4 linked regions of the Aquabacterium sp. OR-4 genome follow. The protein of the gene in region 1 interacts with the protein of each later gene in a pairwise test. Links are inferred from orthologs where the notes say so. Each region holds a gene or a part of one and is shown on either strand. Other genes may lie near its edges. The genes, in order: dnaE, rplL, N4G63_RS06095 and dnaQ.

Region 1 (8,992 bases):
GCCGCGCTGGTGCACGACACCTTCCGCGAGAACGGCCTCAGCACGCCGGCCGACATCCAGGAGGTGTCGACCGCCCGGCTGCGCCAGATCTTCGGTGCCGACGCCGCGGTCTACCTGCGCGTCAAGCAGTACGGCACGCGCTACCAGGTGGTGGGCAGCGAAACCCGCGTCACGGTGGAAGGCCGCATCGTCGACCTGCGCAGCGGTGTGCAGATCTGGCAGGGCGCGGCCACCGCTTCGTCGGCCGAGCAGAGCAACAGCAACCAGGGCGGCCTGGTGGGCCTGCTGGTGAAGGCGGTGGTCGAGCAGGTGCTCAACACCGTCACCGACGCCAGCTTCGGCTATGCGGCCATCGCCAACCAGCGCCTGCTGGGGGTGCCGATGCCCAACGGCGTCCTGCCCGGCCCGCGCCGGCCCGACCCGGCGGCCACGGCGGCCCGGTAACGCGCGTGGGCTGCCCGGACCGTGCCCGGGCCGGCCCCGGGCTGCGTCAGGGCGGCTCAAAGGGCGGGGGGCTTCCTACAATGCCGCATGCCCTTCGTCCACCTGCGCACCCACTCCGAATATTCCGTTGTCGACGGCACGCTGCGCGTCGATGACGCCGCCGCGCTGGCCAAGGCCGATGGCCAGCCGGCGCTGGCCATCACCGACCTCAGCAACCTGTTCGGCGCGATCAAGTTCTACAAGGCCTGCCGTGGCAAGGGCGTGCAGCCGATCATCGGCGCCGATGTCTTCCTCGAGCCCGAGGGCACCGACAAGCTCCCCAGCCGCCTGCTGCTGCTGGTGCAAAGCCGCCAGGGCTACCTCAACCTGAGCGAGCTGCTGGGCCGCAGCTGGGTGCTCAATGCCCAGCGCGCCCAGGCCTGGGTCAAGTGGGAGTGGCTGGCCGAGCTGGGCGGCGGGATGATCGCGCTGTCGGGTGCCGACCTGGGCGCCGTGGGCATGGCCCTGCTGGCCGGCGATGTGGAGCGCGCGCGAAACCAGGCGCGGCGCCTGGCCGGGCTGTTTCCGGGCCGCTTCTACCTCGAGCTGCAGCGCGGCGGCCTGCCCAACCACGAGGCCCATGTGCGCGCCGCCGTGCCGCTGGCGGCCGAGCTGGGGCTGCCGGTGGTGGCCACCCACCCGGTGCAGTTTGCGGCGCCGGAAGACTTCGAGGCCCACGAGGCGCGGGTGTGCGTGGCCGACGGCGAGACGCTGGCCAACCCCAAGCGCATCAAGCGCTTCACCCGCGAGCAGTACTTCAAGACCCAGGCCGAGATGGCCGCGCTGTGGGCCGACCTGCCGGTGGCGCTGGCCAATACGCTGCAGATCGCGCAGCGCTGCAGCCTGACGCTGCAGATGGGCAAGTTCTACCTGCCCGACTTTCCGACGCCGCTCATGGCCGACGGCACGCCGATGCCGATGGGCGACTACTTCCGCCAGGCCAGCTTCGAGGGTCTCGAAGACCGGCTGCGGCAGCTGTTTCCCGATGCCGCCAAGCGCGATGCCGAGCGCCCGCGCTACGTCGAGCGGCTGGAGTTCGAGATCGGCACCATCCTGAAGATGGGCTTCCCGGGCTACTTCCTCATCGTGTCGGACTTCATCCTGTGGGCCAAGGCCAACGGCTGCCCGGTGGGCCCCGGCCGGGGCTCGGGCGCGGGCTCGCTGGTGGCCTATGCGATGAAGATCACCGACCTGGACCCGCTGCACTACAACCTGCTGTTCGAGCGCTTCCTGAACCCCGAGCGCGTGTCGATGCCCGACTTCGACATCGACTTCTGCCAGGGCAACCGCGACCGGGTGATCGACTATGTGAAGGACAAGTACGGCCGCCAGGCCGTCAGCCAGATCGCCACCTTCGGCACCATGGCCGCCAAGGCCGCGCTGCGCGACATCGGCCGTGTGCTGGGCATGGGCTTCGGCCATGTGGACAGCATCGCCAAGCTGATCCCGGCGCCGCCGGGCAAGAGCGTGACGCTGGCCCCGGTGCCCGAGGGCTACAACCCCGACAAGGACCCCACCATCTACGCGCGCCACGAGGCGCCCGAGCTGGGCGAGCGCGAGAAGACCGACGAAGAGGTGGCCGAGCTGCTGAAGCTGGCCATGCGCGTGGAAGGCATGGTGCGCAACATCGGCATGCATGCCGGTGGCGTGCTGATCGCGCCGGGCAAGATCACCGACTTCTGCCCGCTGTACCAGCAGCCCGGCAGCGACTCGGCGGTGAGCCAGTACGACAAGGACGACGTCGAAGCCATCGGCCTGGTCAAGTTCGACTTTCTGGGCCTGGCCACGCTCACGATCCTGGAGCTGGCCAAGGACTTCATCGTGCGCCGCCATCCGGCGCAAAAGGACTTCAGCTTCGAGACCCTGCCGCTCGATGACCCGCGTGTCTACAAGCTGTTCTCCGAAGGCCTCACCGAGTCGGTGTTCCAGTTCGAATCGACCGGCATGCAGAAGATGCTGCGCGAGGCGCGGCCCAGCCGGCTGGAAGACCTGATCGCGCTGAACGCGCTGTACCGCCCGGGCCCGATGGACCTGATCCCCAGCTTCGTGGCGCGCAAGCACGGCAAGGAGGTGGTGGAGTACCCGCACCCGCTGCTGGGCCAGGTGCTGGGTGAGACCTACGGCATCATGGTCTACCAGGAGCAGGTGATGCAGAGCGCCCAGATCCTGGGCGGCTACAGCCTCGGCGGCGCCGACCTCTTGCGCCGCGCGATGGGCAAGAAGAAGGCCGAGGAGATGGCGCAGCATCGCCAGATCTTCCGCGAGGGCGCGGCCAAGAAGGACATCCCGGCCGAGAAGGCCGACGAGGTGTTCGACCTGATGGAGAAGTTTGCCGGCTATGGCTTCAACAAGAGCCACGCCGCCGCCTACTCGCTGCTGGCGTACCACACGGCCTGGCTGAAGGTGCATTTCACGGCCGAGTTCTACGCCGCGAACATGACCATCGAGATGGACGACACCGACAAGCTCAAGGTGTTGCTCAACGATGCCAAGCTCTTCAACATCGCCTTCGATGCGCCCGATGTCAACACCGGCACCTGGCGCTTCGAGCCGGTGGACAACAAGCGGGTTCGTTATGCGCTGGGCGGCATCAAGGGCACCGGCCAGGGCGCGATCGAGGCGCTGGTCGAGGCACGCAGCGAGGGCGGCCCCTTCCTCAGCTTCTTCGACTTCTGCGCCCGCGTCGACCGCAAGCGCGTCAACAAGCGGGTGGTCGAGGCGCTGATCAAGGCCGGCGCCTTCGATCTCATCAGCATCGAGCGCGACCCCGCCTGCGCCGACACCGACCGCGGCCGCTCGCGCCTGCTGGCCAGCGTGGGCCTGGGTTTTGAATTTGCCGAGGCCCAGGTGGCCAATGCCTCGCAGGGCGGCCTGTTCGACGACGACAGCCACGGCTCGCATGCGCAGGAGCCGCCGCTGGTGGCCGCCGCGCCCTGGGGCGTGCGCGAGCGCCTGTCGCACGAGAAGACGGCCATCGGCTTCTACCTCTCGGGCCACCTGTTCGACGAGTGCGAGCCCGAGGTGCGGCGCTTCTGCAAGCGCCAGGTGGCCGACCTGGTGGACAGCCGCGATCCGCAGCTGGTGGCCGGCATCGTCAGCGACCTGCGCTTCATCAACGGCCAGCGCGGCCGCGTGGCCATCTTCAAGCTCGACGACAAGACCGAGAGCATCGAGTGCGTGGCCAACGAGGCCCTGATCGAGAGCGCGAAAGACCTGCTGAAGGACGACGAACTGCTGCTGATCCAGGGCCGGGTGCAGACCGACCGCTTCAATGGCGGCGGCCTGCGCTGCAATGTGCAGGCGGTGTGGGGCCTGGCCGCGGCGCGCGCGCGTTTTGGCCGCTGGCTGAGCCTCACGCTCGACGGCAGCGCCGCCGAGCGCGACCCGCGCCTGCTGGACGAACTGGTGACCACCTGGCCGGCGCGGCGCGAAAGCACCGAGCAGGGCGAGATCACCCAGGGCCTGATGCTGCGTCTGAAGCTCCGGCGGCCCGGCGCCGAGGCCGAGCTGGAGCTGGGCGACGCGGCCCGCATCTGGCCCTGCGACGAGGCGCTGGCGCGGGTGCGTGCGCTGGCCGGTGAAGGCCGCGCGGCCATCGTCTACGAGGCCTGACCGGATGAAGAAGGGCCCGCGCAAGGCGGGCCCTTTTGGATTGCGGGTGTGCGCCCGTTGCCGGGGCACACCGATGGGCGCATGAGGACGCATGAGGGGCGCACAACGTGCGCTCAAGCGCCCTGCTGGGTCAGGACACCGACGGTCGCGTGGGGGCGCCGGCGTAGTGCACGCCGTTGACCGTGGCGCCCGATTCGGACAGGCGGCGCGCCAGGCGTGCACCGATGCCGCGCACGCGCCGCATCAGGTCAGACCAGTCGGTGAAGGGCGTGGTGCTGCGCGCAGACACCACGCGCTCGGCCAGGCCGCCGGCCAGGCCCTCGCAGGCCAGCAAGGCCTCGAGCGTTGCGTTGTTGATTTCGAGCGGCTTGACCGACGCGCACAGCGCATCCAGCCAGACCGCCATGTCGCCGCGCCACACGGTGCGCGCATTGGCGGCCACGGGCAGATCGGACGGTTCGGCGGTTTCGGGCGGCGCTGCGGCACGGCGCGGACGGCGTGCTCGGGTGGGGGTGGCCAGGTCGATGGAGGCACCGCTGGCGCGGCTTCGGGTGGGTTCGCGTTCAGGCATGGAACGCCGATTGTCGCCGATGGTGCCAACGTGCCACCGCGAGCTGTGCGCGCACGGCCAGGGAACGCAGATCGCGACGGCCATCGCGGCCCCGCGCGGCCAGGATATCGGCCGCGCCGTCGAGCTGTCCGGCCCTGACCATGGCCGCGCACAGCGCCAGGCCATCGGCCCCCTGCAGCAGGGCATCGGGCAGCTGGGCCACCAGGGCCCGCAAGGCCTTGGCCGGCAGCACCTGCGGCAGATGCTGCAGGCCCTGGAAGCCGAAGCTCGCCATGCTTTCGGCGGGCCAGGCCTGCGAGAAGCGCAGCGCCATCTCGGGCGGCGCAAAGCGGATGTCGTGCACCAGCTCCAGGTGGCGGCGATGGGTCTGGCAGATCGCCAGGTCGTCGGCATGATCGGCCGCCACGCCGGCCTTGCGCAGCGCCGCCAGCAGCCGCCGTGAACGCAGCGAAAACGCCCCATGCCCCACCGAGCAGGCGGCCGGCACGCCACGCATCGGCGCGCCGATGTAGTCGTAGAGCAGGAAGTCGGGGTTCCACTGCGCCACGTCGCGCACAAAGGCGTCGTGCCGCACGATCAGTGCATGGCTGGTGTAGACGTGCGGCGCCAGCTCCTCGAGCATGAACTCGGCATGGCTGCGCGCGTCGGTCAGCTGCAGGCCGCGCAGGTGCACCTCGCGCGGCGCATCCTGCACTTGCGTGGGGTCGGTGAACAGCAGCACCTCGCCAAAGTCGGCCAGGCGCATGCAATGTTGCAACGCGGCCAGGCTGGCCGCCGGCAGGCCCATGTCCACGCACACCAGGGTCACTTCGGGCAGTTGCAGGCGGGGGGCGGTGGCGCTCATGGTCAGGCCCCATTGTCGACAAGAAATGAGCGCAGTCTGAGCGATGGCCCGCGCTTGGAGGGGGCGCAGGCCTCCACCCACTCCTGGGGGCGGCATGTGGGGGCTGTCATGCCGTGCGCCTGGCCGGCGTTCACAATGGTTCACGTGGCGTGCTGTGCGCCCTGCCGTTGCGGTGGCGTCTGCCGCTGGCCGCGTTGCCCGATGCGTGTTCTGGTCGTCAACCACTTTCCGGTGCTGCCCGCGCGTTTTGGCGGTCAGCAGGCCGTGCTGGGGCTGGCGCTGGAGCTGGCGCGGCAGTGGCCCACCACGCTGCTGTGGACCGAGCGCCACGCCGCCGGCCTGCAGGCGCTGCAGCACGACGGTCAGTACCTGCTCGGCTGCGCCGTGCCCATCGCCTGGCGGCAGCGGCGCCTGGCGCGCTGGCTGGCGCCGTGGCTGGGCCGCGCCGATGGCGACCTGGCCGCACTGCTGTGCTGCGGCCACAACCACGCGCTGGCGCGGCGCCTTGAGTCGCTTTGCGCCGACGGTGATGTGCTGGTGCTGGCCCACCCCTGGCTGTGGCCGGCGGTGGCGCAGCTGATGCAGCGGCGCCGCGTGAGGCTGGTCTACGACGCCCACAACGTCGAGGCCGTGCTCAAGCGCGGCAGCTGTCGCGCCGGCTGGCTGGCCGATCGCCTGGTGCGCCGGGTGCAGGCGGCCGAGGCCGACATCGTGCGCCACGCCGAGCTGGTGCTGTGCTGCACCGCGGCCGACGCGCAGCAGCTGGCCGCCGCCGGTCTGGCGATGGACCGCTTTGTGGTGGGCAGCAAGGGCTGCACCACGGCACCCACGGCTGCTGCAGCGGCCGCGGCGAAAGCCCGGTGCGGTGGCGGCCGGGTGCCCGGGGCCGCGCCGGTGGCCTTGTTCGTCGGCTCCAGCCACCCGCCCAACGACGAGGCGGCGCGCTGGATCGCCGGCCACCTGGCACCGGCCCTGCCGGGCTGGCGTTTTCGCATCGTTGGCAGCTGCGCGCATGCGCTGGGGCCGCTGGCCGCCGGCGTCGAGGCGGTGGGGCCGGTGGACGCGCTCGATGCCGAGCTGGCGGCGGCCGACGTTGCGCTGAACCCGGTGCGTTTGGGCTCCGGCATCAACATGAAGCTGTTCGACTACCTGCAGTACGGCCTGCCGGTGCTGGCCACGCCACTGGGTGCGCGCGGCTTCGAGCCGCTGGACGGCAGCGGCATCCAGGTGCTGCCGCGCGATGACTTTGCGGCGGCACTGCGCCGGCTGCTGGCCGATGCGGCGCTGTACACCCGCCTGTCAGAGGCCGGGCCACGTACCGTGGCGGCGCGCTTTCAATGGCCGGTGGTGGGCGCGCGGGTGCGTGCCGCCGTGCAGGCCATGCTGGGCGAACCGCCGACAGCGCCGGCGGCCGTGGCCGTGGCCGCTAACGCGCCAGCAGCTGCCGATACAGCGCCAGATACGCCTGCCCGCAGCGCGCCCAGCTGAAGCTGCGGGCGTGGGCCAGCACGGCGTCGACGCGGCCGGGCTGGTCAAAGTCGGCCAGGCCGTCCTGCACCACGGTGCGCATCGCCGGGCCGTCGAAGCGGTCGAAGTAGTAGGCCACCGCACCGCCCACCTCGGGCAGCGAGGTCAGGCGCGACAGGAACACCGGCTTGCCGAACTGCATGGCCTCCAGCGGCGGCAGGCCGAAGCCCTCGGTCAGCGACGGAAACAGGAAGCCGCGGCAGTGCGCGAACAGCCAGGCCTTCTGCGCCTCGCTGACGTTCTCGATCAGCTGCACATGGCCCAGGCCCCGGCGCTGGATCTCGCCGCGCAGCTGCTCCGAATCCACCGAGCGCGGCCCGGCAAACACGAAGGCCTGCCCGGGCATGGCGCTGGCCAGCTCGAGCAGGGCCTTGACGTTCTTGGACGCGGCCATGCGGCTCAGGTGCAGCAGGTAGCCCGGGCGCGGCGCGTCGGGCAGCGGCTCGCGCGGCGCGCTGCTGAGATCGCTGACGCCGTTGTGGATCACCTGCGGCGCCAGGCCGAGGCCCAGGGCCAGATGGCGCTGCATGTCGTCGGCCACATGCCGGGTGATGGCCACCAGCGCGGTCTGGCGCTGGCACAGGCGGGTGAGCTTGCGCAGGTACTTCGGCACCTTGCGCGGCGCCTTCGAGTAGACGAAGTTCAGGTCGTGCACCGTCAGCAGGCGCTGGCGCGTGCCGATCGGCGCGCGCAGCCGGATGTGCTGGTGGATGGTGTGCCACAGGTCGAAACGCTGCGCGCCCCAGTGCGGCAGGCGCTGCCAGGTGTGGGTGGGGATGTAGTGCAGCCCGTCGCCAAAGCAGCCGTGCAGCGCCTGCGGCAGGCGCACGTGAAGGGCGATGCCTTCTTCACGCAGCGCCGGCGCCTGGGCGGCCAGGTACTCGCCCAGGCGGCGCGACACCTCGCCCAGGCCGTCGTGCCAGGTTTCCAGCCGGCCCAGGCACAGGCCGATGTGGCGCAGCTCAGCCATGGTGGCCGCCTGGCGGTGCCAGGCCAGGGGCGGTGCGGTGCGGGGTCATGGCAGTGGCAGGGTTTGTTGCAGGGCTTCGTCCACCGTGGGCCAGCGCGGCCAGTGGCGCAAGACCCGCACCGTGGGCCCCCAGGGTGCCCACTGCTCGGGTTTGGTGGGGCCCAGCACGCTGAGCACCGGCGCGTCCACCGCGGCGGCCAGGTGGGCCGGGCCGGTGTCGTTGCTCACCACCAGGCCGGCGCGGCGCAGCAGGCCGCCGTAGACGCCCAGCTTCACGCCTTCGAGGCTCAGCACGCCGGGGTGCTGGGCCAGGATGGCTTCTTCGCCCGGGCCCGGGCAGGCCACGATGTCGCGTGTGCCGGCCAGCGCCGCATGCAGTGCGCGGGTGTAGTCGGCAAAGGCCGGCCAGGTCTTGTCCTGCTTCTCGAACAGGCCGCCGGCAAAGGGGCAGATGACGATGAAGCCGGGACGGATGCCGCGCGCGGCCAGCAGGGCGTCGGCGGCCGCCTGGTCGGCCGGCGCGGTGGCCAGGCCGATGCGGGCCGGCGCCGCCTGCTCGATGCGCAGAAAGCGGCAGGCCAGCTCCCAGTAGCTGGTGAGCGCATGGCCGCCATAGGTGATGGGCTCGGCGCGCCGGAGCAGCAGGCCACGGGCCTCTTGCGCATAGCCCACGGCCCGCAGGCCGGCCAGGCGCATCTCGAGCGCGCCCGAGAACGAGGTGGGCAGCACCAGTGCGTTGTCGCGGCGGTCAAAGCCGGGGTCGAGCGCGCGGGCCTCGGTGCGCAAGGCGCGCAGCTGGGCCACCCGCTCGCCCAGCTTGCCCGGGCGGCCATGGGTGGGCCAGCCCTGGCCGGCCAGCAGCGGCCGGGCCCAGCCCTTGCCCACCAGCACCGGCTGGTAGCCATGGGCCTGCAGCAGCTGCAGGGCCGGCACGCCGAGGATCACGTCACCCACCCAGTTGCGCAGGCGGACGATCAGCGGACGA
Region 2 (2,938 bases), on another replicon or contig:
CCTCGCCGGACACGATGCGCATCGTCGGTACCCTGGGCCAGATCCTGGGTCCGCGCGGCCTGATGCCGAACCCCAAGGTCGGCACCGTGACGCCCGATGTGGCCACCGCGGTGAAGAACGCCAAGGCCGGCCAGGTGCAGTACCGCGTCGACAAGGCCGGCATCATCCACGGCACGATCGGTCGCCGCTCGTTCGACAACGACAAGCTCAAGGGCAACCTGGCTGCGCTGCTGGACGCACTGACCAAGTCGAAGCCGGCCACCAGCAAGGGCGTGTACCTGCGCAAGCTGGCCGTGTCGTCGACCATGGGCGTCGGCGTGCGCGTCGACCTGCAGACGGTCGCCGCCAGCTAAGGCGAGCTGAATCTGGCCGGCGCGAAGGTCTTGCGCGCCGGCTGAACAAGATTGGTGGGCCGCCCGGGGCAGCAATGCCGTGGGCGGGCCATCCAAGACCGCTGGTGCAGCCGACTGCGGCTGCCTAATCGCCGGGCACATGTCCCGCGCGGCCAGCGCAGATGGCGGTCCCGCCTGAAGGAATTGGGTCTTGGCCATGCCCCCGGGCAAGGTGAAGGTCGGATGCCGGAAGGTTTGGTCGCTGCAACCCGGGTGCGCCGGGGGTGGGTCGAATCAAGCCCTGCCACCGGTGCGTTTTAGTGAGGAGCAGACCTTTGAGTCTCAATCGCAACGAGAAAGCGGCCGTGGTCGCGGACGTGTCGGCCCAGGCCGCCAAGTCCCAGACGCTCGCGCTGGCCGAGTACCGTGGCCTCACCGTCGAACACCTGAACAAGCTGCGCGTCGAAGCGCGTGCCAAGGGTGTGTATCTTCACGTGCTGAAGAACACCCTGGCCCGTCGCGCCGTCGCCGGCACCCCGTTCGAGGTGGCCGCGGAGACCATGGCCGGTCCCCTGATCTACGGTTTTTCCGCTGATCCGGTGGCCGCGGCGAAAGTCATCGCCGACTTTGCCAAGGGCAACGACAAGCTGATCATCAAGGGCGGCGCGTACGCCGGCAAGGCACTGGACGTCAACGGGCTCAAGTCCCTGGCTTCCATCCCGAGCCGCGAAGTGCTGATCGCCCAGGTGGCCGGCCTGTTGAAGTCGCCGATTCAGCGCATGGCCGGCGTCATCGCCGCTGTCGCCGAGCAGAAGGGTGGCGGCGCCGAAGCGCCGGCAGCCGAAGCTCCGGCCGCCTGAATCGCGCCACACCGCTACTGAACCTACCCAATTTTTTCCGACTGAAGGAAGACCAAAATGGCATTCGACAAAGACGCTTTCCTGGCCGCGATGGACAGCATGACCGTCATGGAACTCAATGACCTGGTGAAGGCCATTGAAGAGAAGTTCGGCGTGTCCGCCGCTGCGATGGCCGCCCCGGCCGCCGGCGGTGGCGGTGGCGCTGCTGCTGCCGTGGAAGAGAAGACCGAATTCAACGTCGTGCTGCTCGAAGCCGGCGCCCAGAAGGTTTCGGTCATCAAGGCCGTGCGCGAACTGACGGGCCTGGGCCTGAAGGAAGCCAAGGACCTGGTGGACGGCGCTCCGAAGAACGTCAAGGAAGCCGTGCCGAAGGCCGACGCCGAAGCCGCTGTGAAGAAGCTGGTGGAAGCCGGCGCCAAGGCCGAAGTGAAGTAATCACGGCCCATCCGTCGACAGGCTGGCCCCGGGGCAACCCGGGCCGGCTTTTCGCGCTTTCCGGGTTTTCCCCGGAGAGCACCTGGAAACGCCGGGCAGGTTATCCTGCAAGGCTTTTCCAAGTGTTCTCTGATCCGACTGCAGAGAACCGGTTTGGTCGGGCTCCGGTGCAATGCCGGGGTTGTCCGCCAGCGGCTGGTAGTGGCCAGCCACCAAGCTTTCGGGCCGTCGCAATCGTCGCGACGCCACCCCGCGAGAGCCAGTCGCCGACGTGACGCACACCTTCGGCCCCGGTGTGCGTCGTCGACACGGAGTTTCCATGGCGCAAGCAACCCCCTACAGCTACACCGAACGCAAGCGTATCCGCAAGAGCTTCGGCAAGCGCGTGAGCGTGCTCAAGGTTCCCTATCTGCTGACCATGCAGCGCGAGGCGTATGTCGCCTTCCTGCAAAAGGATCTGCCGCCGCAAAAGCGTCGGCCCGAAGGCCTGCAGGCCGCGTTCCTGTCGGCGTTTCCGATCGTGTCGCACAACGGCATGGTCGAGATGAAGTTCATCGAATACAACATTGCCAAGCCGCCGTTCGACGTGCGCGAGTGCCAGCAGCGTGGTCTCACGTTTGCGGCCGCCGTGCGCGCCAAGCTGCAGATGATCATCTATGACCGTGAGGCCTCGCCGGCCAAGGTGGTCAAGGAGATCAAGGAGCAGGAGGTCTACATGGGCGAGGTGCCCCTGATGACCGACTACGGCTCGTTCATCGTGAACGGCACCGAGCGCGTGATCGTGTCGCAGCTGCACCGCTCGCCGGGCGTGTTCTTCGAGCACGACAAGGGCAAGACGCACTCCAGCGGCAAGCTGCTGTTCAGCGCCCGCATCATTCCCTACCGTGGCTCGTGGCTCGACTTCGAGTTCGACCCGAAGGACGTGCTGTACTTCCGCGTCGACCGCCGCCGCAAGATGCCGGTGACGATCCTGCTCAAGGCCATCGGCATGAAGCCGGAGCAGATCCTCGCCCACTTCTTCGACTTCGACACCTTCCGCCTGATGGACGCGGGTGCGCAGATGGAGTTCGTGGCCGAGCGCCTGAAGGGCGAAGTGGCGCGCTTTGACCTCACCGACAAGGAAGGCAAGGTCATCGTCGAGAAGGACAAGCGCATCACCGCGCGCCATGTCAAGCAGCTCGAGGCCAACGGCACGCAGTTCATCTCGGTGCCCGAAGACTTCCTGGTGGGCCGCATCATTGCCCGCAACATGGTCGACGGCGACACCGGCGAGATCATTGCCAAGGCCAATGACGAGCTGACCGAAGCGCT
Region 3 (7,758 bases), on another replicon or contig:
TACCGGGTGGTGGTGAGCGACGCCGCCGCGCGCAGTGCCGCCGAGCGGCCGCCCAAGGCCACCACCACCCTGAGCCTGCTGCGCAACCCGACACCGCGCAACCAGGGCGAGCTGGCCTGGCGCTTCGGCCTGTTGCTGGCGGCCGCCAATCTGCTGCTGCTGGGCATCGGCTTGGCGGCCACGCAGCCGCGCCGGGCCTCCAACTGGAACCTGCTGTTCGCACTGCTGAGCTTCGTGGCCTATTTCAACCTGATCAACCTGTCGCAATCGTGGGTGGCCAGCGGCCGCCTGGGCATGGGCACGGCGCTGGCCCTGATCCACGGCGGCGTGTTCGCGCTGGCGCTGTCGCTGATCTGGTGGCGCGACCATGCCACGGTGTGGCGCGCCCGCTTCTCGCGCGGCGGCAGCGGCCGGGCCACTGGAGCCTGCGCATGAAGACCGTGCGGCGCCTGCTGTACCGCGACATCGGCTGGTCGGTGGTGTTCGTGGCGGTGGCCTTTCTGAGCCTGTTCTTCTTCATCGACTTCGTCGACGAGATCGAGGACGTGGGCCGCAACGGCTACTCGCTGGGGGTGGCCGCGCTGCGCACGCTGCTGCAGGTGCCAGGGCACTTCTACGAGCTGTTTCCGATCGCGGTGCTGATCGGCACGATCTACGCCATGGCCCGGCTGGCGCAGTCATCAGAATTCACCATCCTGCGTACCGCCGGCTTGGGCCCGGTGCGCGCACTGCGCCTGCTGGCCGTGCCCGGCGTGGCCTTTGCGCTGCTGACCTTTGGCGTCGGCGACTACCTGGCCCCGCACACCGAGCGCCAGGCGGTGGCCCTGAAGGCCGGCGCCCGTGCGGTGAGCCTGGGCCGCACCGGCGCCTGGCTGAAAGAGCGACGGGCCACGCCCGAGGGCGAGCGCGCGGTGTCGGTCAATGTGCAGGCGGTGGCCGGCCTGGGCGAGCTGCGCGGCGTGCGCATCTTCGAGTTCGATGACCAGGGCCGCCTGCGCAGCCGCACCGAGGCCGCCGAGGCCACGGTGCACCAGGGCCTTTGGCAGCTGCGCCAGGCCGAGCGCACCGACTGGCCCACGCCCGAGGCCGCCGGCCGCGGCAGCACGGTGCAAAGCCGGCGCCATGCCGCACTTGATTGGCCCAGCGGCCTGCAGGCCACCGTGGTGACCGCCGCGCTGCTGCCGGTGCAGACCATGTCCACGCTCGACCTGTGGCGCTACACCCGGCACCTGGCCGACCAGTCGCAGGACGCGCAGCGCCACGAGATCCAGTTCTGGAAAAAGGCGCTGTACCCACTGGCCTGCGTGGTGATGGTGGCACTGGCCCTGCCCTTTGCCTACCTGCATGCCCGCGCCGGCGGCGTGAGCTTCAAGGTGTTCGGCGGCATCATGCTGGGCATCAGCTTCGTGCTGCTGAACAACGCCGCCGGTCACCTGGGCATGCTGCGCCACTGGACCCCCTGGCTGGTGGCGGCCACGCCCAGCCTGCTCTACCTGTTGCTTTCGATGGCGGCCTTTGCATGGCTGGTGAGGTACCGATGAACACCGACGTTTCTGCCGCTGGCGGCCTGCTGCTGTTTGCCCATGGCGCGCGCGATCCCCTGTGGGCGCGCCCCTTCGAGGCCGTGGCGCGGCAGTGCCGCGCGGCACGCGGCGAGGCGCCGGCCGCCGACGGCCAGGCGGCCACCACCAGCCGCGTGGCGCTGGCCTTTCTCGAGTTCATGCAGCCGGGCCTGCTGGCTGCGGGCGCACAGCTGGCGGCGGCGGGCTGCCGCACGGTGCAGATCGTGCCGCTGTTCCTGGGCGCCGGCGGCCATGTGCGCAAGGACCTGCCGGCCCTGGTGAGCCAGCTGCAGGCCGAGCATCCCGAGGTGCAGTGGCAGCTGCGCCGCGCCGTGGGCGAGGCCGATGCCGTGGTGCAGGCCATGGCCGCCGTGGCCCTGGATGCGCAGGCGCTGCCGGAAATCGTGCTGCGATGAACCTGCACCAGTTCCGCTTCGTGCAGGAGGCGGTGCGCCGCAACCTCAACCTCACCGAGACAGCGAAGGCGCTCTACACCTCGCAGCCTGGCATCAGCAAGGCCATTCTCGAGCTCGAGGAGGAGCTGGGCGTGGACATCTTCGCGCGCCACGGCAAGCGGCTCAAGCGTGTCACCGAGCCGGGCCAGCTGGTGCTGCAGTCGATCGAGATCATCATGCGCGAGGTGGCCAATCTGCGCCGCATCGGCGACGAGTTCAGCAAGCAGGACGCCGGCACGCTGTCGATCGCCACCACCCACTCGCAGGCGCGCTATGTGCTGCCCGAACCGGTGGCGCAGCTGCGGCGGCAGTTTCCGAAAGTTCAGGTGCAGATGCACCAGGGCACGCCCGCCGATGTGGCGCGCATGCTGATCGACGACGTGGCCGAGATCGGCCTGGCCACCGAGGCGCTGGCCGAGCATCCCAACATCGTGACCCTGCCCTGCTACGACTGGCAGCACGTGATCGTGGTGCCGGCCGACCACAGGCTGGCTGGCGTGGAGCGGCCCACGCTGGAGCAGCTGGCCGCCGAGCCGCTGGTCACCTACCACCCCACCTTCAGCGGCCGCACACGCATCGACACCGCCTTTGCCCGCGCCCGGCTCAAGCCCAACATCGCGCTCGAAGCCATCGACGCCGACGTGATCAAGACCTACGTGAAGCTGGGCATGGGCGTGGGCGTGGTGGCCGAGATGGCCGTGCGCAGCGATTCGGCCGATGCCAGCGCCGGCCTGGTGGTGCATCCGGCAGGCCACCTGTTCGGCACCAACACCTCGCGCGTGGCCTTCAAGCGCGGCGCCTACCTGCGCCACTTCGTCTTTGCCTTTGCGGCCCTGCTGTCCGAGCGCCTGAGCCGCTCGATGATCGAACGCGCGATGGCCGAGCGCCCGGGCGGCGAGGCCGCCGCCGACTACCAGCTCTGAGCCCTGCCCCACCCCAGCCCCGCCTGCCATGACCGCTGCCGCCCCCCTGCCCACCCCTTTGCCAGTGCGTCTGCACACCCCCCAGCCGCCCAGCCGCCTGCCCCAGGTGGGCACCACCATCTTCACCGTGATGTCGGCGCTGGCGGCCGAGCATGGCGCGGTCAACCTGGGCCAGGGTTTTCCGGATTTCGACTGCGACCCCGCGCTGCTGGGCTGCGTGCAGCAGGCCATGGCCGAGGGCCTGAACCAGTACCCGCCAATGGCCGGCGTGGCGCCGCTGCGCGAGGCCATGGCGGCCAAGATTGAGGCGCTGTACGGCCACCGCTACGACGCGGCCAGCGAGATCACGGTCACCGCCGGCGCCACCCAGGCCATCCTGACGGCCATCCTGGCCATCGTCGGGCCGGGTGACGAGGTCATCGTGCTGGAGCCCAACTACGACAGCTATGTGCCCAACATCGAGCTGGCCGGTGGCGTGGTGGTGCGGGTGGCCTTGCAGGCTGGCAGCTTCAGGCCCGATTTCGACGCCATCGCCGCGGCCATCACGCCGCGCACGCGGGCCATCATCGTCAACTCGCCGCACAACCCCAGCGCCAGCATCTGGCGCCAGGCCGACATGCAGCGTCTGGCCGAGATCCTGGCCCCCACCGAGGTGCTGCTGATCAGCGACGAGGTCTACGAGCACATGGTCTACGACGGCGAGCCGCATGCCAGCGCCTCGCGCATCCCGGCGCTGGCGGCGCGCAGCTTCGTGATCTCGAGCTTCGGCAAGACCTACCACGTCACCGGCTGGAAGGTGGGCACCGTGGCCGCCCCGGCGCCCTTGATGGCCGAGTTTCGCAAGGTGCACCAGTTCAATGTGTTCACGGTCAACACGCCGATGCAGCACGGCCTGGCCCGCTACATGGCCGACCCCAGGCCCTGCCTCGAACTGCCGGCCTTCTACGGCGCCAAGCGCGACCTGTTCCGCGCCGGCCTGGCCGGCACCCGCTTCAGGCTGCTGCCCAGCGAGGGCAGCTACTTCCAGGTGGTCGACTACAGCGCCATCAGCGCGCTGCCCGAGGCCGAGTTCTGCCGCTGGCTCACCACCGAGATCGGCGTGGCGGCCATCCCCTTGTCGGCCTTCTACGGCGACGGCCGCAACCAGGGCCTGGTGCGCTTTTGTTATGCCAAGCGCGACGACACGCTGAACGCCGCGCTGGCGCGGCTGGCCCGCATCTGAACCTGGCTGGCGCGCTGGCCCGCCGGCACGCGGCGCTCAGCCGCGCCGGGTGGGCACGGTGGGTGTGGTGGGCAGTTGCGGCGGATCGTCGAAATCGGCGAAGTCCGAGCTGCGCGGGTCCACGTCGTTGAACGCCGCCGGCTGCGTGAACTCGCGCGGCGGCGGCGAGAACTCGCTCAGGTCGATGTCGAGCGCCATGTCGAGATCGATGCGCGGCGGTGGCAGATCGGGGGTGCGCATCGCCATCGTGCGGTCGTGCGGCCGCTCGAGCGGGCGATCCTGGGCCCGCTCGGCCTGCCGTTCGGCCAGGCGCTGGCTGCCGCCGCGCTCGTTGCTGCGCGCCCACTCGGCGGTGCGCCCACCCAGGGCCTCGTCGGAGAACAGGCCCAGGTGCGGCCGTGGCGATGTGGTCTCCTGCTGCTCGTCGTCCAGCGGCAGCAGCACATCCACCGGCGTGCCCGACACGGGCTGCTGCTCATGCAGATCGCGCGCCAGCGCGTACAGCAGCAGCACCTCGCGGTAGGCCGGCAGGTCGAACAGCTCACCCTGGTCGCGCCGGAACAGCATCGATTCGAGGTCGGCCATCGCATCCAGCGGGTTCGACCACAGGCGCTGCAGACGCTCGATCACGCCGGGGTAGTCCTCGAGCAGGCGGCCGGCATCGGGCTCGGCCGACCATTCGGGCGCATAGGCGTTGAAGCGCAGGTTGAAGCGGCTGCGCGTGCGCTCGTAGGCATCGGCACGGCCTTGCAGGCGGTAAACCTCGAGCAGCTTCAGGTAGGGCAAGGCATTCGTGCCACCGGTGCCGCGGATGTGGCTGACCAGCAGATCAACCGCCGATTCCTCCTGCCCCAGCACCATGAAGAAGTCGACCTGCTGCTCCAGATCGAGCAGCTCTTCCACGCTGACCTCGCGGGGCAGCTGACCGGTGAGCGACAGGTCACCCGACAGCGATGGCGGATCGGGCGGCGGGCGCGGCACCGACACCGCCGGCCGGGTCAGCGTGCTGGGCTCAGGCTGGTAGGCGGCCATCGCACCGGCCGTGGTGGTGGGCGAGCCGGCTGCCGAGGCCCGGCCAGCCGCGTCGGCATCGGCAAACAAGGCGTTGATGGCGTCGCTGCGGGCATCGCGGTCAGCGCCGGCTTCGGCGCCCGGCCGGCGTACCGGTGGCGCCACAAAGGGCGATGCCGAGTCGGGCGGCCGGCTCTCACGCCGGCTGGCCTGGCTGCCAGCGCCGTCACGCTGCAGCTGCAGCAGCCGCAGGCCCAGCCAGCCGGCCAGCGCCAGACTGAACACCAGGCCCAGGCCCACCCATGGCAGCCAGGTGCTGGCGGTGTCGGCATTGGCCAGGCGGTGGCGCATCAGCTGCACCAGCTCCTGTTGCTGGCGCACCTCGGTGCGCAGTTGTGCCAGATCGGCGCCGCTGTCAGCCGCCGGCGTGGTGATGCTCGCGGGTGCAGTGATGGCGGGGGCGGCCGGCACCCCGGGCAGCGGCGCCAGTGGCGCCACCGGCGCGCTGGCGGCGCTCAGTGCCGGCACGGCTTGGGCGCCTGCCGGGGCAGCCTGCCACAGGCCCAGCAGCAACAGCAGCAACAGCGGCAATGCGGCACGCGCAGGGCAAAGGTGAACACGGCGCGCCATGCGGAGTACTGCGGGTCGGGCGGCGGGTTGGAGGGCCATCGGCGGATGGCGGGCACTCTAGCATGCGGGTTGGCCCCATCCGGCCCGCGCCAGACGCTTCACAGCCCCCTGGCCCGGGGCCCTGCCAAGCCCCCTTGCTGCACCGGCCCTGCACCGGCCCGTCATCTGGCCAGGCCCGGCGGCTGCCCGGCAAGCTGCGCACGGCGTGTCGGATGGCGCCGGCGCGGCCGGCCTGCCCGCGCCGGCTGCTCAAGCCGCCGGGCTCATTGGTCGTAGCCGGGCATCTGGCGGTCGAGCCGACGCAGCAGGCTGGGCCACACCAGGCTGCCGCCCATGCCGCGCGTGGCCTGGGCCGACTGCTGTTTGGCGCTGCCGATGATTTCGGGGTGCACCGGGATCAGCGCACCGCCACCTGCCTGCGCCCGAACCTGGATCGTGCAGCAGGCCTCGAACACGTACATCGCCAGAAAGGCCTCGGCCACGTTGCCGCCCACGGTCAGCAGGCCATGGTTGCGCAGCATCAGGTAGCTGTGCTGGCCCAGGTCGGCCTGCAGCCGCGGCTTTTCGTCGTCGCGCAGGGCCACGCCTTCGTAGCTGTGATACCCCAGGCTGGACAGCACGAAGATCGACTGCTGCGAGATCGGCAGCACGCCGCCCTGTTGCGCCGATACCGCCACGCCGTTGAGCGAATGCGTGTGCATCACGCACTGGGCGTCGTGGCGCACCGCATGCACGGCGCTGTGGATGGTGAAGCCGGCCGGGTTGACCTGAAACGGCGACTCCTCGACCTTGTTGCCCTGCAGGTCGATCTTCACCAGGCTGGAAGCGGTGATCTCCTCGAACAGCAGGCCGTAGGGGTTGATCAGGAACTGGTCCTCGCTGCCGGGCACGCGCACGCTGATGTGGGTGAACACCAGATCGTCCCACTTGAACAGTGCTACCAGCCGGTAGGCTGCCGCCAGATCGACGCGGGCTTGCCATTCCTCGGGTGTCATCTGGTGGCGGCGGCTGGGGATCTCGAGCTGGCGTGTCGGCATGGGTGGGGTCTCCATCTGTCGTTCTCGCTCGCACGATCCGGCCTGTGCGGAATCGTCGTTTGCGACGGCTGCGCTGCAGCATGGCTGCATAGACAATAGGCTTTGCATGATGGCGCCGTTGTCGCGCCTGGGACAAGCCATGAATACCCCGGTTCTTACAATCGAAGAGCGACAGAACATCGAATGCGGTGCGTGGTTCTCCAAGCTCTCCCAGCCCCTGCGCAATGCCATCCTGTCGAGAGCCTATGTGCGGCGTTTGAGCGACGGCGCTCCGCTGGCCACTCGGGGCAGCCCGGCCGAAGACTGGATCGGCGTTGCACGCGGCGCGGTGCGGGTGTCGCTGGTGTCCCTGTCGGGCAAGCAGGTCACCCTCACCTACTGCGAGCCGGGCACCTGGTTCGGCGACATCGCGCTGTTCGACGGCCTGCCGCGCACCCACGATGCCGATGCCCATGGCGACACCACGCTGCTGTGCGTGCGCAAGGCCGACTTCAAGGAACTGCTGTCGCAGCACACCGAGCTGTACGACGCGCTGCTGCGCCTGAACTGCCGGCGCCTGCGCCTGATGTTCAACCAGTTCGAGGATCTCAACACCAAGCCGCTGGCTGCGCGCCTGGCCAAGCAGATCCTGCTGCTGGCCAAGAGCTACGGCATCCCGCAGGGCGAAGAGATCCGCATCGGCCTGCAGCTGGCGCAGGAAGACCTGGCGCAGCTGCTGGGCGCCTCGCGCCAGCGCGTCAATCAAGAGCTCAAGGGCTTCGAGCGCGAGGGTGCGGTGCGCGTGGAACCCACCCGTCTGGTGGTGCTGTCGCGCGACAAGCTGCTGACCATCGCCGAACGCTAGGCAAGCAGGCCGCGACGGCCCATTCATTCGACACCAAGACGCCCGGTCCACGGGCACAGGAGACTTCCCGATGG
Region 4 (7,776 bases), 100 kb from region 1 along the record:
CGCATCGCTGCTGGCGCGGTGGCGCACGATGCCCAGCGCCGGAAAGGCCTGCTGGCGCAACCGGTCGAGATCGGGCATGCGGCTGGCATCCAGCAAGGTGCTCACCGCCTCGAGCCGAAAGCGCTGCGGGGTGCCGGCGGCGTCGAACAGGCGCGCCAGCCAGGCGTAGTCATGGCCCCAGGCGTCGGTGTAGACGGTGAGCCCGGCGAGGTCTTCGTTCAGGCGTCTGGCCACCTCGGCCGGCGGTCGGCCATGGCTGGCGAGCATGGCGCGGCTGATGCCGTGCACCTGCTCGGCGCTGTCGTCCCAGTGCAGCCAGTCGGCCGCCGGGCTCACCAGCGTGCACCAGGCCCGGCCATCGGCGTGGGCATAGCCCACCTCCACCGGATAGCTGCCGCGACCGAAGCCGGAGGCCTCGATGTCGATCACGCAGGGCGGGGCGATGCATGCCATGCCCCCGACCATAACCCGAGCGGGGCGCGGGCTGACGCCGATCCGCCCAACACGGCGCCAGGTTGTGACGCATGCCGGCCTGAAAACGACACAGCCCGTGTGCTGCGGGCATGCCAGGGGGCCTCGCGCGAGGCGGGCGCACCCATGAAAAAAAGCCCCGCGATGCGGGGCTTTTTACTGCGCTGGCGGCGGCTGGCGCTCAGGCCCGGCCGCGCGCAGCACGGGCGATCACTTGATCGACATCACCCAGGTGACGAGTTGCTTGGCCTCGTCGGCGCTGACCTGCGGGTTGGCCGGCATCGGCACCTGGCCCCAGGAACCCACGCTGCCCTTTTGCACCTTCTCGGTCAGCTTGGCCACGGCATCCTTCTGGCTGGCGTACTTGGCGGCGATGTCCTTGAAGGCGGGGCCGACCAGCTTCTTGTCGGTGGCATGGCAGGCCATGCAGCTCTTCTTGTTGGCCAGGTCTTGGCTGGCGAATGCCGGGGCGGCCACAACGGTGGCCAGGGCGGCGATCAGGGCGATCTTGTTCATGGTGTCCTTTCGATGGATCGGGGGCGGGTAGGGCTGCGCTACAGTCTCCCCAACGAATTCTAGGGCCCGCTGGTTGACGCGGGGCTGTCAGCGGTCGCTGCGTTGTGAAGAGGTCACGCGATGTACCTGGTGCTGTTGGGCGTGCTGCTGCTGGCGTTGAAGCTGCTCGGCGTCGGGCCGGTGTGGGGCTGGCCCTGGTGGGCCGTGCTGGCGCCCTTCGGCGGGGCCGCGCTGTGGTGGGCCATTGCCGACCAGACCGGCATCACCCAGCGCAATGCGATGCGCCGTGAAGAAGAGCGCACGCGCCGCCGTCGCGATGCGCAGGCCGAGCACCTGGGCCTGAAGCGCCCGAGCGACGACCGCGGCCGACGCTGAGGCCCGGCCCGCGCCGCGGCCCGGGCGCCGCGGCCGCCTGGCGGCCGGCCAGGTCACCGAGGGTGCGGCGACAATCCGCCGCCCGACCCACCCGCGCACCGGCCGGCACCGCCCGCCGGCCGCGCCAAGAAAGACGTCTTGATGCTTGTGCATCCGCAGTTCAATCCCGTTGCCCTGGAACTCGGCCCGGTGCAGATCCACTGGTACGGCCTGACCTATCTGGTGGCCTTCGGCCTGTTTTTGCTGCTGGCCGCGTCGCGTGCGCGCCAGCCCTGGTACGCCCATGCCGGCTGGACCCGTCGCGACGTGGAAGACCTGCTGTTCTGGGGCGTGCTGGGCGTGGTGCTGGGCGGACGCATCGGCTATGCGCTGTTCTACAAGTTCGACCACTACCTGGCCCATCCGCTGGAGATCCTGGCGGTGTGGAAGGGCGGCATGTCGTTTCACGGCGGCATGCTGGGCGTGATCCTGGCCATGGTCGGCTTTGCGCGCCTGCGCGGGCGCTCGTGGCTCGAGGTGACCGACCTGATCGCGCCGGCCGTGCCCACCGGCCTGGCCAGCGGACGCATCGGCAACTTCATCAATGGCGAACTGTGGGGCCGGCAGGCCGATGCCTCGCTGCCCTGGGCGATGGTGTTTCCGCAGGCGGGCAGCGATCTGCCGCGCCACCCCTCGCAGCTCTACCAGTTTGCGCTGGAGGGCCTGCTGCTGTTCGTGCTGCTGTGGCTGTATGCCCGCCGGCCCCGCGCGCTGGGCCAGGTGTCGGGCCTGTTCCTGCTGGGCTACGGGCTGTTCCGCTTCATCGCCGAGTACTTCCGCGAGCCCGATGCGCACCTGGGCCTGCTGGCGCTGGGCATGAGCATGGGCCAGTGGCTGTGCGTGCCGATGATTGCCGGCGGTGCCCTGCTGTGGGCCTGGGCCACCCGGCGTGGCGCGCCGCCGGCAGCGCTGCCGGCCTCGCGCTGAGGCGTCTGGCCATGCCGGCCTGCAACCCGGCCACGGCCGCCGCGGCGCCGGGTATCGACTGGCAGTGGCAGGCGGCCGAGCCGGGCGATCTGCAGGCCATGGCCGGCCTGCGCGTGGCCGCCATGCGCGCCAGCCTCGAGCGCATCGGCCGCTTTGACCTCGAGCGTGCCCGCGCCCGCCTGCGCGAAGGTTTTGACGCCGCCTGCGCGCGGCACATCGTGCTGGCCGGCCAGCGCGTGGGCCTGGCGCTTGTCAGGCCGGTGGCGGCTGCCGACGGCGTTGCCGCCCATTGGCGGCTGGATCACCTGTACCTGCTGCCCGCCGCCCAGGGGCAGGGCCTGGGTTCGGCCGTGCTGCGCGCGCTGCTGGCCGAGGCCGACCAGGCCGGCCAGGCGCTGCACCTGGGCGCGCTGCGCGACAGCGACGCCAACCGCTTTTACCTGCGCCACGGCTTCGTGCTGGTTGGCCGCAGCGAATTCGACAACCACTACCGCCGGCCGCCACGCGGCTAGCATGCAGGCATGCGACAGATCTTCCTGGACACCGAAACCACCGGCCTCGAGGCCAACAACGGCGATCGCCTGGTCGAGATCGGCTGCATCGAGATGGAGAACCGCCGGCTCACCGGCAACACCCTGCACCTCTACATCAACCCCGAGCGCAAGGGCCATGAAGACGCCATCCGCGTGCACGGCCTCACCGATGCCTTTCTGGCCGACAAGCCCAAGTTTGCCGAGGTGGCGCAGCAGGTGGTCGACTTCATCGGCGGCGCCGAGCTGATCATCCACAACGCGGCCTTCGACGTCGGCTTTCTCGACGCCGAGTTCGCACGCTGCAAGCTCGGCAAGACCGCGCAGATGGCCGGCAAGGTGACCGACACGCTGCTGATGGCGCGCGAGATGTTTCCCGGCAAGGCCAACTCGCTGGATGCGCTGTGCCGCCGGCTCGAGGTCGACAACGCCCACCGCACCTTCCACGGCGCCTTGCTGGACGCCGGGCTGCTGGCCGAGGTCTACATCCGCCTCACGCGCGGGCAGGACTCGCTGGTCATCCAGCACGACGAGGGCGCCCCCGGATCCGCCGCCGCCAGCGCCGCCGCGGTCGACTTCAGCCAGTTCACGCTGACCGTGCTGGAACCCACCGACGAAGAGCGCGCCGCACACGAGGCCTTGCTGGCCGATCTGGACAAGGCCAGCGGTGGCAAGACGCTTTGGCGCACAGTGCTGACCCAAGCCCCCGGGCTTGTGGCACAATAGCGGGCTCACCCGGGCTCTGACAACAGAGACCAACGCACCCTGGGGCGGTTAGCTCAGCGGTAGAGCACTGCCTTCACACGGCAGGGGTCGCAGGTTCGAACCCTGCACCGCCCACCAGATTGCGTTGCATTGACCCGCCAGACACCCGGGCGGTTAGCTCAGCGGTAGAGCACTGCCTTCACACGGCAGGGGTCGCAGGTTCGAACCCTGCACCGCCCACCAAGAACAGGCCCCGACGGTTTTGCCGCCGGGGCCTTTTTCTTTGGCTTGCGTGCAGCTTGTTGCGCCTGGTTGCGCCTGGGCCGGCTGCACCGTCATGGCCGGTGCGCTGCATGCGCTCCCGGGCGGATGGCCGGCCCGTTCTTGCGGGGGTGGGTGGCCGATCGACCGTTGGTGATCTGCCAAAATCCGGGGCTTCGCACGCTGGTCTTGCGGCATGCCCCGACGGCAGATGCACGGATTGCCGCGTCGGCGTTTCGGCCTGTGGATCGGCGTTGCCGCCGCTGTGCCAACCCATCCCCGTGCCCCACCGAGTTGCCGATGTCCGACGCCGAACAAGCCTGCCCTGCCGTACCGCTGGTCTGTGATGTGGCCGTTGTTGGCGGTGGCCCGGGTGGCGCCACCATTGCCAGCCTGCTGGCGCAGCAGGGGCGCCGGGTGGTGCTGCTGGAAAAAGCCCATCATCCGCGCTTTCACATCGGCGAGTCGCTGCTGCCGGCCAATGTGGCGCTGTTCGACCGGCTGGGCCTGCGCGAGCAGGTCGAGGCGATCGGCATGCCCAAGTACGGGGTCGAGTTCTGCTCGCCCGACCACGCGCACCGCAGCTATGTGGACTTTGCCGACGCCTGGGACAAGTCGATGCCCTACGCCTGGCAGGTGCGCCGCGACCAGCTCGACGAGCTGCTGTTCCGGCATGCCCAGGCGCAGGGCGCCACGGCCATCGAGGGTTGCCGTGTGCACGAGATCCGCTTTGACGATCCGGCCTGCCCCGCGGGCGTGGTGCTGCGCGCCCGCTGCGACGACGGCAGCGCGCGCGAGCTGCATGCGCGCTACGTGGTCGATGCCTCGGGGCGCGACACCTTTCTGGCCAACCAGTTCGACATCAAGCGCAAGAACCCGCGCCACAACAGTGCCGCGCTGTTCGGCCACTTCAGCGGTGCGCAGCGCCTGCAAGGCCAGCGCGAGGGCAATATCAGCATCTTCTGGTTCGAGCACGGCTGGTTCTGGTTCATTCCGCTCGCCGATGGCAGCACCAGCATTGGCGCGGTGTGCTGGCCGGGCTACCTGAAGCGCCGCGACAAGCCGCTGCGCGAGTTCTTTGACGACACCATCGCCCTGTGCCCGCTGCTGCAGCAGCGGCTGCAGGGTGCCACGCTGATCGACGACCGGGTGCATGCCACCGGCAACTACAGCTACAGCGCCACGCATTGCACCGGCGACCGCTTTCTGATGCTGGGCGATGCCTTCGCCTTCATCGACCCGGTGTTCTCGTCGGGTGTCTACCTGGCCATGTACGCGGCCTTCGAGGGCGCCGACCTGGTGGCCACCGAGCTCGACCGGCCGGCCCAGGCCGCGGCCGAGCGCGCCCGCTACGAACGCATGATGCGCCACGGGCCGCGCGAGTTCTCGTGGTTCATCCTGCGCATCACCAACCCGGTGATGCGCCACCTGTTCATGTACCCGCAGAACCCGATGCGGGTCAAGGAGGCCCTGCTCAGCCTGCTGGCCGGCGACATCTTCGGCAGCACGCCGATCTGGGGCGCGCTGCGCAAGCTCAAGCTCATCTACGGCCTGATGTCGCTGGCCCGGCTGCCGCGCACCCTGCGTGTCGGGTGGCGCCGGCGCCAGCGCAGCCGCGACGTCGGCCCGCTGAAGGGCGAGACCCTGCTCGAGACCCGATGACCCGGTCTGTGCGTCTTGTGGTGCGGGCCGCAGCCTGCGTGGCTTGCGGCGCCGGCCCGGGGCTGGCCGCACCGGCGTGGGCCGAGGGCCGCCAGCCGCTGTGGGAGCTGGGCATGGGCGCCGCGGTGCTGCAGCTGCCGCATTACCGCGGCTCCGACCAGCAGCACACCTGGCTGCTGCCGGCGCCGTATGTGGTCTACCGCGGCCAGCTGTTCAAGGCCGATCGCGAAGGCGCCCGCGCCGAGCTGCTGGCCCGCGAGGCGCTGCGCCTGGACCTCAGCGTGGGCGCCAGCGCGCCCACCCGCAGCCGCGAGAACCGCGCCCGCGAGGGCATGCCCGATCTGGCGCCGACGGTGGAGATCGGCCCCAATCTGAACTGGACGCTGCAGCAGGGCCCGGGCTGGAAGCTCGATCTGCGCCTGCCGCTGCGCGCGGCGCTGACCGTGTCGCGCGAGCCGCGCTGGCTGGGCTGGCTGGCGGCGCCGCACCTCAACCTCGACCGCCGGCTGGCCAGCGGCTGGAACCTGGGCCTGCAGGGCGGCCCGGTGTGGCAGGGGCGTGGCCTGGCCGAGCACTTCTACGGCGTGCCGCCCGAGTACGCCCGTGCCGGCCGCCCGGCCTACCAGGCCGCCGGTGGCGCGGCCGGCTGGACGGCCTTGAGCGCACTGTCGCGGCGCGATGGCCGGCGCTGGATGGGCGCCTTCATCAAGTTCGACAGCCTGGACGGCGCCAGCTTTGGCGCCAGCCCGCTGCTGCGCCAGCGCCAGCAGTGGTCGGGCGGTGTGGCCGTGTCCTGGGTCTTCGCGCAGTCGGCCAGCCAGGTGGAGGCCGCACCATGACACGGCCCGGCCGCTGCCCCGCGCCCGGCGTGCCGCGCCTTCGCCGGAGGGCCGCCGCGTGACCCGCCTGCCACCGCCGGTGGACGTGTCGGTGCCCGGCCGACCGGCTGCGAGCCCGCCGATGCCGCCGCAACGGCAGCCGGGGCTGCTGCTGCGCCTGCCGGCCCTGCTGCTGCTGTACCTGCTGCTGCTGCTGCTGGGTGCGATCTCGTTGTTCTGGAACCTGCTGGCGTTGCCGCTGCTGTGGTTGCCGCCGGCCTGGGGCCAGCGCATCGGCCGCGCCGGCATCGCCCATGGCTACCGGCTGTTCTGGGCCGTGGCGCGCGCCTGCGGCATGCTGCGGCTCGAGGCCGAGGTGCTGGATGCGCTGCGCGACGAGCCGCGGCTGGTGATCGTGGCCAACCATCCCAGCATGCTGGACGCGCTGATGCTGGTGGCGCGGCTGCCGCGCAGTGCCTGCATCATGAAGGCCAGCCTGCTGGACAACGTGTTCCTGGGCTCGGGCGCACGCCTGGCCCGCTATGTGAGCAATGCCGCGCCCTTGACGATGATCCGCCTGGCCGTGGCCGACCTGCAGCGCGGTGGCCAGCTGGTGATGTTTCCGGAAGGCACCCGCACCACCGAGGCCCCGCTCAACGCCTTTCGCCCCGGCGTGACCCTGATCGCCAAGCTGTCGGGCGCGCCGATCCAGACGGTGTTCATCGACACCGCCAGCCCCTACCTCGGCAAGGGCTGGCCGCTGTGGCGGCTGCCACCGCTGCCGATCGTGTTTCGCGTGCGGCTGGGCCGGCGCTTCATGCCCCAGGCCGACGCCGCCGCCCAGCTGCGCGAGCTGGAGGCCTATTTCCGCAACGGCGTGCAGATGCCGCCCCCGGGGGGCGAACCCGCGCCCCCGACTTTCTGACGGGCCTGACACGCCCCTCCTGCCTCGCCGATGACTTCTCCCGTGTCCGTTGCCGTGCCGCCTGCCATGTCGGCCCTGGTGCCCGAACCTGTGCCCAGCACCAGCCACCTGGTGCTGATTCCCAGCTACAACACCGGCCGGCTGCTGCTTGACACGGTGCGCGCCGCGCGCCAGCGCTGGGCCCCGGTGTGGGTGGTGATCGATGGCAGCACCGATGGCTCCGAGCAGGCGCTGCTGGCCCTGGCCGCCCAGGACGCGCAGCTGCGCGTGTGGGTGCTGCCGCACAACCAGGGCAAGGGCGCGGCGGTGCTGCATGGCGTGCGCCAGGCGCTGGCAGCCGGCTTCAGCCATGTGCTGACCATGGACGCCGACGGCCAGCACCCGGCCGCGCTGATTCCGCCGTTCATGGCCTTGTCGGTCGGCCGGCCCGAGGCCATGGTGCTGGGGCGGCCGGTGTTCGATGCCAGTGCGCCGCTGCTGCGGGTGCGCGGGCGCAAGGTGTCCAACGGCTGGACCGCACTCGAGACCCTGGGCGCCGGCGTGGGCG

The links.
Region 2: the proteins of dnaE (region 1) and rplL interact in binary tests that used the Escherichia coli proteins (3 or more experiments, as listed by UniProt). The link is inferred for Aquabacterium sp. OR-4 from one-to-one orthologs.
Region 3: the proteins of dnaE (region 1) and N4G63_RS06095 interact in binary tests that used the Escherichia coli proteins (3 or more experiments, as listed by UniProt). The link is inferred for Aquabacterium sp. OR-4 from one-to-one orthologs.
Region 4: the proteins of dnaE (region 1) and dnaQ interact in binary tests that used the Escherichia coli proteins (3 or more experiments, as listed by UniProt). The link is inferred for Aquabacterium sp. OR-4 from one-to-one orthologs.

What each region holds. Positions count from the first base shown.
Region 1 is NZ_JAOCQD020000002.1:1,010,644-1,019,635, reverse strand. What follows is about bases 210-4,295. They hold dnaE (DNA polymerase III subunit alpha), read left to right. Parts: upstream 210-531; coding sequence 532-4,095; downstream 4,096-4,295. Other genes in these bases: N4G63_RS16800 (ComEA family DNA-binding protein), read right to left, coding at 4,226-4,295; N4G63_RS16810 (DUF799 domain-containing protein), read left to right, coding at 210-444. In the rest of the region: more of N4G63_RS16810, read left to right, coding at 1-209; more of N4G63_RS16800, read right to left, coding at 4,296-4,666; N4G63_RS16795 (DUF5672 family protein), read right to left, coding at 4,659-5,510; N4G63_RS16790 (glycosyltransferase), read left to right, coding at 5,712-6,998; N4G63_RS16785 (glycosyltransferase family 4 protein), read right to left, coding at 6,937-8,007; N4G63_RS16780 (glycosyltransferase family 9 protein), read right to left, coding at 8,053-8,992. UniProt on the Escherichia coli protein: DNA polymerase III is a complex, multichain enzyme responsible for most of the replicative synthesis in bacteria. This DNA polymerase also exhibits 3' to 5' exonuclease activity. The alpha chain is the DNA polymerase catalytic subunit.
Region 2 is NZ_JAOCQD020000001.1:732,578-735,515, forward strand. It holds rplL (50S ribosomal protein L7/L12), read left to right. Parts: upstream 1-1,249; coding sequence 1,250-1,627; downstream 1,628-2,938. Other genes in the region: rplA (50S ribosomal protein L1), read left to right, coding at 1-353; rplJ (50S ribosomal protein L10), read left to right, coding at 668-1,192; rpoB (DNA-directed RNA polymerase subunit beta), read left to right, coding at 1,947-2,938. UniProt on the Escherichia coli protein: The binding site for several of the GTPase factors involved in protein synthesis (IF-2, EF-Tu, EF-G and RF3). Is thus essential for accurate translation.
Region 3 is NZ_JAOCQD020000001.1:1,428,349-1,436,106, forward strand. Bases 2,214-5,065 are described here. They hold N4G63_RS06095 (pyridoxal phosphate-dependent aminotransferase), read left to right. Parts: upstream 2,214-2,968; coding sequence 2,969-4,162; downstream 4,163-5,065. Other genes in these bases: N4G63_RS06090 (CysB family HTH-type transcriptional regulator), read left to right, coding at 2,214-2,940; N4G63_RS06100 (hypothetical protein), read right to left, coding at 4,199-5,065. Also shown: LPS export ABC transporter permease LptF, read left to right, coding at 1-435; LPS export ABC transporter permease LptG, read left to right, coding at 432-1,541; N4G63_RS06085 (sirohydrochlorin chelatase), read left to right, coding at 1,538-1,978; more of N4G63_RS06090, read left to right, coding at 1,975-2,213; more of N4G63_RS06100, read right to left, coding at 5,066-5,755; N4G63_RS06105 (class II aldolase/adducin family protein), read right to left, coding at 6,067-6,840; N4G63_RS06110 (Crp/Fnr family transcriptional regulator), read left to right, coding at 6,980-7,684; N4G63_RS06115 (phosphotransferase family protein), read left to right, coding at 7,755-7,758. UniProt on the Escherichia coli protein: Shows aminotransferase activity with methionine and histidine as substrates, and to a lesser extent also with phenylalanine.
Region 4 is NZ_JAOCQD020000002.1:907,315-915,090, reverse strand. The notes cover bases 1,847-4,716. They hold dnaQ (DNA polymerase III subunit epsilon), read left to right. Parts: upstream 1,847-2,849; coding sequence 2,850-3,584; downstream 3,585-4,716. Other genes in these bases: N4G63_RS16335 (NAD(P)/FAD-dependent oxidoreductase), read left to right, coding at 4,125-4,716; N4G63_RS16355 (GNAT family N-acetyltransferase), read left to right, coding at 2,340-2,840; lgt (prolipoprotein diacylglyceryl transferase), read left to right, coding at 1,847-2,328. In the rest of the region: N4G63_RS16375 (3'-5' exonuclease), read right to left, coding at 1-453; N4G63_RS16370 (c-type cytochrome), read right to left, coding at 682-987; N4G63_RS16365 (TIGR04438 family Trp-rich protein), read left to right, coding at 1,108-1,362; more of lgt, read left to right, coding at 1,504-1,846; more of N4G63_RS16335, read left to right, coding at 4,717-5,486; N4G63_RS16330 (MipA/OmpV family protein), read left to right, coding at 5,483-6,325; N4G63_RS16325 (lysophospholipid acyltransferase family protein), read left to right, coding at 6,384-7,229; N4G63_RS16320 (glycosyltransferase family 2 protein), read left to right, coding at 7,296-7,776. UniProt on the Escherichia coli protein: DNA polymerase III is a complex, multichain enzyme responsible for most of the replicative synthesis in bacteria. The epsilon subunit contain the editing function and is a proofreading 3'-5' exonuclease.